Regions from separate parts of the Paenibacillus sp. FSL R7-0652 genome, predicted to be linked through region 1. Evidence: a T-box and tRNA genes for the amino acid it is inferred to sense, from the RefSeq annotation. Region 1 holds a T-box; the other holds one or more tRNA genes.
What was found. A T-box is a leader RNA that pairs with one kind of tRNA and senses whether it is charged. The one in region 1 lies ahead of trpS (tryptophan--tRNA ligase), so its partner is inferred to be a tRNA-Trp.

Region 1 (4,404 bases):
AGAATTAGGCAGATCAAAGATTATTAAGTTCCGCAGATATTGGACTGGGAGAGATTCATTACATCCATTCGTTTCGGTTTTGCTGACTTATAATTCAAGCCGACTTCGTTCGCTTACGTATAGAGCCTGTATTTTGCCAATTGAGTTTAGAGTCTGTATCGCATTACTGGAGGGAAAACGAATGAATACTGCACGAAGCCGAACCTATGCTTATATCGCAGCTGTTGTTTACGCCGCTATTATCGGGTTATCTTTTTTATTTGTGAAAATGACGGTCACCATCGCTCATCCCATAGATGTGCTTGCCCATCGCTTCGCCCTGTCGCTTATTGTGGTCAGCATTCCTGTGCTGTTTGGCTGGATCAAGATCCGTCTTCGACTGGCCGACCTGTGGAGAATTGTCCCGCTTGGACTGCTCTCACCCGTTCTGTTCTTTGCCTTTCAAGCCTTTGGACTGGTGACTTCCAATTCTTCGGAAGCGGGCATCATTCAGGCGATGGTACCTGTGTTCACCCTCGTCTTGGCTTCTGTCTTTCTGAAGGAACGGACATCTATTGTACAAAAGATGTCTCTGCTCCTGTCTGTCGCTGGCGTGATCTTTATCTTTGCCATGAAAGGCAGCGGCATGTCGATGAGCAATCTGCAGGGCATTGTACTGCTGCTGCTCTCGGCGATCAGTTTTGCAGGATACGGGGTACTGGCAAGACCGCTCACTCGGAAATATAAACCTCTGGAGCTGACTTGGGTTACCTTGATGGTAGGCTGCGTGGTATTTAATATCGCTGCATTCGTTCGCCATGCATACACCGGATCGATGGCCGAATACATCCAGCCGCTCGGCGATCTATCTTACCTGGGTGCGCTCGCTTATCTGGCGATTCTGTCTACCATGGTATCTACCCTGCTGTCCAGCTACGCCCTGACTCATCTGGAAGCTTCACGTGTCAGTGTATTCAGTAATTTGTCTACTCTCATCTCCATCGCAGGTGGGGCCTTACTTCTGCATGAGCCTGTATTCGGATACCACTACATTGGAGCTGTGCTGATTATCATCGGTGTACTTGGAACCAACATGAGCAATCGCAAACATGGGCTGGTCAGTCATTTAAAAGCATGATACAATGTGAAAAATTGTAAACGAACGTTATCAACGATGATGAAGAGAAGTACGCATGTCACGTTACTCCAGAGAGCCGGCGGATGGTGCGAGCCGGTGTGTCGGACATGCGGAAATGGGCTTCGGAGTTCCGAGTTGAACCAAGTTTTAGCCCGTTTAAGCCGGGAAAGGACTTTCAGTAGGCAAGGCGGCATGTCCTGCCGTTATCCATGGACAGGATATCGATCTAGATCATGTACGAAGTACGATCTGAGTTAGGCTAGCCTGACTTTATTTCACTTGACTGCAATGATTCAACTGCTGCATCCGTATCCCGTAAGTGAGCCGCGTACCAGCGGCTAATGAAGGTGGCACCGCGAGCACAGCCTCGTCCTTCTGTTCCATTTCCTTAGGGAATTGGAACGGAGGACGAGGCCTTTTTCATTTTTCAGGCGATTCTGGCAGCAGAGTATCCGCGTACATTAACTTTATTTTAAAACGAAATAAATCGCAGGCTGAAAGGAGGTGATGGTCGTGGAAGATGGCTGGTGGCGACAGCTCAAGCTCAACATCAACAACATTCATAACATGAACACCAAAACAACTATTCAAAGGAGAATGAATCATGCATACAACCCAAGAACGGATTTTGACCGGAGATCGAACAACTGGACAGCTTCACCTCGGCCATTACGTCGGCAGCCTGCGCAGCCGGGTGGAATTACAGGAAACGTACAAGTCTTATATTTTACTGGCAGATGTTCAGGCACTGACAACCCACTATGATCAGCCTGAACTGATTGCAAACAGTGTACATCAAGTGACCCTGGACTATTTGTCAGTAGGCATAGATCCAAACCAAGCCACCCTCTTCATCCAGTCCATGATTCCCGAAATTGCGGAGCTGACTGTGCTCTTCTCCATGTTTGTCACCGTAAACACACTCCGGCACAATCCAACCATTAAAACGGAAGCGCGAGACCGGGGATACATGGACCTGTATTATGGCTTTTTGGGATATCCGGTCAGTCAGGCTGCCGATATTGCTTTCTGTAAAGCAACACTTATCCCCGCAGGCGAAGATCAGATCCCCCATGTCGAGATGGCACGAAAGCTGGTTCGACGATTTAATGAGCTGTATGCACCTGTTTTCCCGGAACCGCGGATATTGACCGGAGAACGTTTGGGAGGTTTGGACGGTATCGGAAAAATGAGTAAAAGCATGGGCAATGCCATCTCCTTAAACGCAGCACCGGACGATGTCACAGCAAAACTGACCAAAGCCAAAACCGACCCAGCTCGCGTTCACCGTTCTGATCCAGGCCACCCGGATATCTGTCCCGTGTACGCTTATCATCAGTTGTTTCGAGAAAGCCATGCAGATGACATTTATGCTGCCTGCAGTCAGGGAAGAATAGGCTGTACGGAGTGCAAACGATTCGCTGCCGGTGCCATCAACGAGTTACTTGCTCCTTTTCGGGAACGACGCAGTTATTACGAACAGCGGGGAAATGAAGTCGAGGAAATGCTAATGGAGGGCACACGTCAAGCCAGGAATATCGCTAAAGAAACGATGCTTGAAGTACGCGAAGCGATGGGTATTCGTTATTTCGATCTCTGATAAGCATGAAGGGCAGGCCGCTATAACTATCTAGGCTCAGGTGAAAAAGGAAAGGTTCGGAGAGCCGAGTGTGATTCCCTCTCCGGTATGAAGTTCCACAAACACGTTAACACTGCTGAGGACAGTCTATCCAGAAAAGGAGATCCTCAGCATGAAGCGTACGCAGCCTTCTTTTTTGCAAGCCATGATGTTAATCATGTTGTCCGTTGGTCTGATCAGCCATGTATTAATTATACCTGCACTTCTCAGCGCGGCTAAAAGGGATTCCTGGATCTCCGTTCTATTATCCGCAGGGCCGTTCGTCATCTTTGTTCTGATGCTTGCCTATGTGTCTAAGTTCCTGCAGCATCAAACTTTACATGATTGGCTGTCTTCCCATCTTGGCAGACCCGTAGGCCTACTCCTGCGGGTGGGGAACAGTCTCTTTTTTCTATCTGTCATCTACTTTACGCTGCGGGACACAACAACCTGGGCCAAGACTAACTATCTGACGGAAACACCTGTCATGGCAACCACGATTGCACTCATGGCCTTATGTGGGTATGCTGCCTATAAAGGCATGCGCTCCCTTGCCTTCACAGCGGGACTGATTCTGCCGCTCGTCGTGCTGCTCGGTTTCTACGTAGCGATTGTCAATTCCCAGTATAAAGATTACAGCCGTCTTTTGCCTGTGTTGGAGCATGGATGGTCACCTGTATTTCACGGGATGGTGTACAGTCTCGCAGGCATGTTTGAGCTGCTCTTCCTCTGGTACATTCAGCCTCACCTCAGCAAACGCATAAAGTTATGGCAGTATCTGATGCTTGCTTTCATCATAATTGGTTTAACGACAGGACCGCTAATTGGGGCTATTGTAGAATTCGATCCTTACGAAGCCGCTAAAATGAGATATCCTGCCTTTGAGGAATGGCGTATCGCTTCCCTCGGCAAATATATTGCCCAGACTGATTTTTTTTCTATCTATCAATGGCTTGCCGGTTCATTTACCCGCATCAGTCTGGCTATGTATATTGTGGTAGAAATTTGGAATATTAAAAAAACCTCCAGAAGGATGATCTCCTGCGCCTCGTTAGCTGTATTTTTTATTCTATCCATGCTCTATCCTCTGGACGACATTACCTTTTCGAAGATTCTGGTCGATTACATCTTTCCATTCAATCTCGTGTATCTGAGTGGATTTGCGGTTCTGGCTGCGGCCGTTGCCCTTATCCATTCACGTCATCAGAGGAGGAAACAACACCATGGAGAAACACCGGATTGACAAGGCATCCTATGAGACCCTGCTTGTCTCCCTAAGAAAAAATTTTGAATCCTGTGCAGATGTGGTCATTCAGACGTTTTCTGCCCAAGATGAGACCGTTCGTTCTGTCATGCTGCTCTACTGTGACGGGCTGGTAGATAACAAACAGATCAATCAATTTATCATCCCGCGTCTGGAACAGCATACATTGATCATGGAAGAGGCTGTGCCCAAGGAGCTTGGCCTAACCCTGAAGCCTATAGATGACATTGCTGATCTCCAAAACATAAACATGCTCCTGTTTAGCGGGCAGCTGCTTCTTATTTTTGAAAATGGTGTACAGGCCTGCAGTCTGGATATTGCCAATATTCCGGGGCGTGCACCAGAAGAGTCAGCCATCGAGACGTCCGTAAAAGGACCACGCGACGGATTCACCGAAGAGCTGTC
Region 2 (4,404 bases), 1.9 Mb from region 1:
TCCGCCGAAAGCCTAAGGGTTCCTGAGGAAGGCTCGTCCGCTCAGGGTAAGTCGGGACCTAAGGCGAGGCCGAAAGGCGTAGTCGAAGGACAACAGGTCGAAATTCCTGTACCACCGTAAATCGTTACGAGCGATGGGGGGACGCAGTAGGGTAGTGACGCAGGCTGATGGATGCCTGTCCAAGCAGTAAGGCTGATGTGTAGGCAAATCCGCACATCATAAGGCTGAGCTGTGATGGGGAGTGAAAATTACAGTAGCGAAGGTCATGATCTCACACTGCCAAGAAAAGCCTCTAGCCAGATGAAGGTGCCCGTACCGCAAACCGACACAGGTAGGCGAGAAGAGAATTCTAAGGCGCGCGGAAGAACTCTCGTTAAGGAACTCGGCAAAATGACCCCGTAACTTCGGGAGAAGGGGTGCCCCGGTAGTGTGAATAGCACGAGGGGGCCGCAGTGAAAAGGCCCAAGCGACTGTTTAGCAAAAACACAGGTCTGTGCGAAGCCGTAAGGCGAAGTATACGGGCTGACGCCTGCCCGGTGCTGGAAGGTTAAGGGGAGTGGTTAGGAGCAATCCGAAGCTGTGAACCGAAGCCCCAGTAAACGGCGGCCGTAACTATAACGGTCCTAAGGTAGCGAAATTCCTTGTCAGGTAAATTCTGACCCGCACGAATGGCGTAACGACTTGGGCGCTGTCTCAACGAGAGATCCGGTGAAATTTTAATACCTGTGAAGATGCAGGTTACCCGCGACAAGACGGAAAGACCCCATGGAGCTTTACTGCAGCTTGATATTGAATTTGGGTACGATCTGTACAGGATAGGTGGGAGCCTTTGAAGCATGAGCGCCAGCTTGTGTGGAGGCACCGTTGGGATACCACCCTGATCGTATCTAGGTTCTAACCTGGTGCCCTTAGCGGGTACGGGGACAGTGTCAGGTGGGCAGTTTGACTGGGGCGGTCGCCTCCTAAAGAGTAACGGAGGCGCCCAAAGGTTCCCTCAGAATGGTTGGAAATCATTCGAAGAGTGCAAAGGCATAAGGGAGCTTGACTGCGAGACCTACAAGTCGAGCAGGGACGAAAGTCGGGCTTAGTGATCCGGTGGTACCGCATGGAAGGGCCATCGCTCAACGGATAAAAGCTACCCTGGGGATAACAGGCTTATCTCCCCCAAGAGTCCACATCGACGGGGAGGTTTGGCACCTCGATGTCGGCTCATCGCATCCTGGGGCTGAAGTAGGTCCCAAGGGTTGGGCTGTTCGCCCATTAAAGCGGTACGCGAGCTGGGTTCAGAACGTCGTGAGACAGTTCGGTCCCTATCTGTCGTGGGCGTAGGAAATTTGAGAGGAGCTGTCCTTAGTACGAGAGGACCGGGATGGACGTACCGCTGGTGTACCAGTTGTTCCGCCAGGAGCACCGCTGGGTAGCTATGTACGGACGGGATAAGCGCTGAAAGCATCTAAGCGTGAAGCCCCCCTCAAGATGAGATTTCCCAGTATGTAAGACCCCTTGAAGACGACGAGGTAGATAGGCTGGGGGTGGAAGTGCAGCAATGCATGGAGCTGACCAGTACTAATCGGTCGAGGGCTTATCCAATAGCAGGTTTTAAGTCGCGTGAGTTTCGTTTCGAATCTAGTTTTCAGAGAACAACACTCTGAAACATATTCCCTGATAGCTCAGTTGGTAGAGCACTCGACTGTTAATCGAGTTGTCACAGGTTCGAGTCCTGTTCGGGGAGCCATGGAGAGGTGTCCGAGCTGGCCGAAGGAGCACGATTGGAAATCGTGTAGGCGTCACAAGCGTCTCGAGGGTTCGAATCCCTCTCTCTCCGCCACAATCTTTTTAGCAAGGCCCGTTGGTCAAGGGGTTAAGACACCTCCCTTTCACGGAGGTAACAGGGGTTCGAATCCCCTACGGGTCATAGTTATCTTAATAACTAAAGCTTGAGATGAGAGAAGCATCTCATCAAAAAAAGACTTGATTTTAATATCAGGTTTGTGGTAAGATCATAAATGTGTTATTCGGAGGCTTAGCTCAGCTGGGAGAGCATCTGCCTTACAAGCAGAGGGTCGGGGGTTCGATCCCCTCAGCCTCCACCATATAATATTTATAATGACGCGGGGTGGAGCAGCCCGGTAGCTCGTCGGGCTCATAACCCGAAGGCCGCAGGTTCAAATCCTGCCCCCGCAATTTAACTTTCCTAACCGAAAGTGATCTGGAACCGTGGTGTAGTTGGCCTAACATGCCTGCCTGTCACGCAGGAGATCGCGGGTTCGAATCCCGTCGGTTCCGCCATTTAAGATTTAACATGAGGGAAGCTGTTCACTAGATCTGCTGTATGGCACTGATGCCCTAGATAAGGTGTAGCAACTCAAGCTTTAACTTTATTGCGGCTCGGTAGCTCAGTCGGTAGAGCAGAGGACTGAAAATCCTCGTGTCGGCGGTTCGATTCCGTCCCGAGCCACCTTTATAGAAAACTTAATATGCCGGTGTAGCTCAACTGGTAGAGCAACTGACTTGTAATCAGTAGGTTGGGGGTTCAAGTCCTCTCGCCGGCACCATGTAATCCTGGAGGATTAGCGAAGTGGCCAAACGCATCAGACTGTAAATCTGCTCCCGTACGGGTTCGGTGGTTCGAATCCATCATCCTCCACCAGTTTTTAGGGGCATAGTTTAAAGGTAGAACAACGGTCTCCAAAACCGTTGGTGTGGGTTCAATTCCTGCTGCCCCTGCCAATTATAATTTAATGAATGTATTCTATATGGCGATCGTGGCGAAGTGGTTAACGCACCGGTTTGTGGATCCGGCATTCGGGGGTTCAATTCCCCTCGATCGCCCCTTTGTTATCTAATGGGGATTAGCCAAGCGGTAAGGCAACGGACTTTGACTCCGTCATGCATAGGTTCAAATCCTATATCCCCAGCCATTACGCGGACGTGGCTCAGCGGTAGAGCATCGCCTTGCCAAGGCGAGGGTCGCGGGTTCGATTCCCGTCGTCCGCTCCATAATAAGGCGCCATAGCCAAGTGGTAAGGCACAGCTCTGCAAAAGCTTTATCCCCAGTTCGAATCTGGGTGGCGCCTCCAGCATATTTTTAGTATATGCACACAGCAAAATAAGCCGGCGTGGCGGAATGGCAGACGCGCTCGACTCAAAATCGAGTGGGAAACCGTGGAGGTTCGAGTCCTCTCGCCGGTATTAATAAAAGAGTTCATTAGAGATAGTCTCTAATGAACTCTTTTTTATTTGGTTTTAGTACCTGATTCAATTAGGTCGTATGAACATAAAATTGCTATGGGGTTCAGGGTACTATTGTGAAATTTTAAAAGTCTCGACTAGATGATGGAAATGATTTTATTGGAGGTCTGCCCACACTTGAAAATCGAACTGATGAAGTTCTTATAGATGCCTTATACTTGCATTTTTCGGACGAAGCAAGATCGCTATTAGTTGTGAAAGAGAAATAAGTTTTATCAACCATACCTGTTCATTTAAATATTTTATTTAGAAAGATGATGGAAAATATTTAAATAAATAATAATATATTGTATAATATGAAATAAGAACGACACGTTTTAAAATTTGGTTTTTGTTGTCGATAAATCCTTCACCATGAGTGCCTCATTAATTCCTTTCACAACAAGATGTACTTGCTGCTCTTCATCATCTCATGAACTTCGAAGCGCAATTTTAGTTTGGTCCGGATATCTTTGAAGTATCAAAACGGAGGTATACCTTAATGCAAGGTAACATGTTATATCATAAGTATTTGAAACCGATGTCCGAATATTATGGGAAGATGGAGATTAGTGACAAGGCATATACCTATGAACTAGATGAAGTTCCAGATACATATACATTGAAAACAGAAATTGATTCTGTATGGAAGTATTACCACTTCAAAGGGGAAAATATACCAGATCAAGGTTGGAAAATTCACATAACAGCATTATTAGAGGAATGTCAGGATGTTCTAAAGAAGGTTGCACGGATATGCATAGAGATTAATATTGATTTCAAGCATTTAAAGGATAGACAAAGCTTCTTTGAACTGAATTCAAAAAATGCGAATCGCGCTTCTTCCGGTAAGTTTATAACAATCTATCCTAGGAGCAATGAAGTATTCCTTGAATTGTTAGAAACACTTTCCTTAGCTACTCAAGACTTTAAGAAAGGACCTTATATTCTTAGTGATAAGAGATGGAAAACCAGCAATGTATTTTATAGGTATGGAGGATTTAGACGTATACTCAATGAATCCGGTCAACATTGTATCAGGGATAAGAAAGGTAATTTAATTGAGGATCAAAGGACTCCCTTTTATCATGTTCCTGACTTTGTGAAGGATTTCGACGATTATCTCAATTCTATTAATAATTCAGGAGATATGAAGACTGAAAATTTAGCAAG

Region 2: it encodes a tRNA-Trp, which carries the amino acid that the T-box ahead of trpS (tryptophan--tRNA ligase) is inferred to sense. The anticodon was not compared.

The regions. Positions count from the first base shown of each region.
Region 1 covers NZ_CP152001.1:755,620-760,023, reverse strand. The annotation lists gene MKY97_RS03560 (DMT family transporter) at 182-1,117, shown strand; T-box leader at 1,145-1,495, shown strand; gene trpS (tryptophan--tRNA ligase) at 1,722-2,717, shown strand; gene MKY97_RS03550 (endospore germination permease) at 2,869-3,978, shown strand; gene MKY97_RS03545 (spore germination protein) at 3,959-4,404, shown strand, end outside.
Region 2 covers NZ_CP152001.1:5,487,155-5,491,558, reverse strand. The annotation lists rRNA gene MKY97_RS24185 (23S ribosomal RNA) at 1-1,590, shown strand, start outside; tRNA gene MKY97_RS24180 (tRNA-Asn) at 1,660-1,735, shown strand; tRNA gene MKY97_RS24175 (tRNA-Ser) at 1,737-1,828, shown strand; tRNA gene MKY97_RS24170 (tRNA-Glu) at 1,844-1,915, shown strand; tRNA gene MKY97_RS24165 (tRNA-Val) at 2,018-2,093, shown strand; tRNA gene MKY97_RS24160 (tRNA-Met) at 2,111-2,184, shown strand; tRNA gene MKY97_RS24155 (tRNA-Asp) at 2,212-2,289, shown strand; tRNA gene MKY97_RS24150 (tRNA-Phe) at 2,386-2,458, shown strand; tRNA gene MKY97_RS24145 (tRNA-Thr) at 2,480-2,555, shown strand; tRNA gene MKY97_RS24140 (tRNA-Tyr) at 2,565-2,650, shown strand; tRNA gene MKY97_RS24135 (tRNA-Trp) at 2,657-2,730, shown strand; tRNA gene MKY97_RS24130 (tRNA-His) at 2,760-2,832, shown strand; tRNA gene MKY97_RS24125 (tRNA-Gln) at 2,847-2,921, shown strand; tRNA gene MKY97_RS24120 (tRNA-Gly) at 2,926-3,000, shown strand; tRNA gene MKY97_RS24115 (tRNA-Cys) at 3,007-3,080, shown strand; tRNA gene MKY97_RS24110 (tRNA-Leu) at 3,114-3,192, shown strand; gene lanKC (class III lanthionine synthetase LanKC) at 3,734-4,404, shown strand, end outside.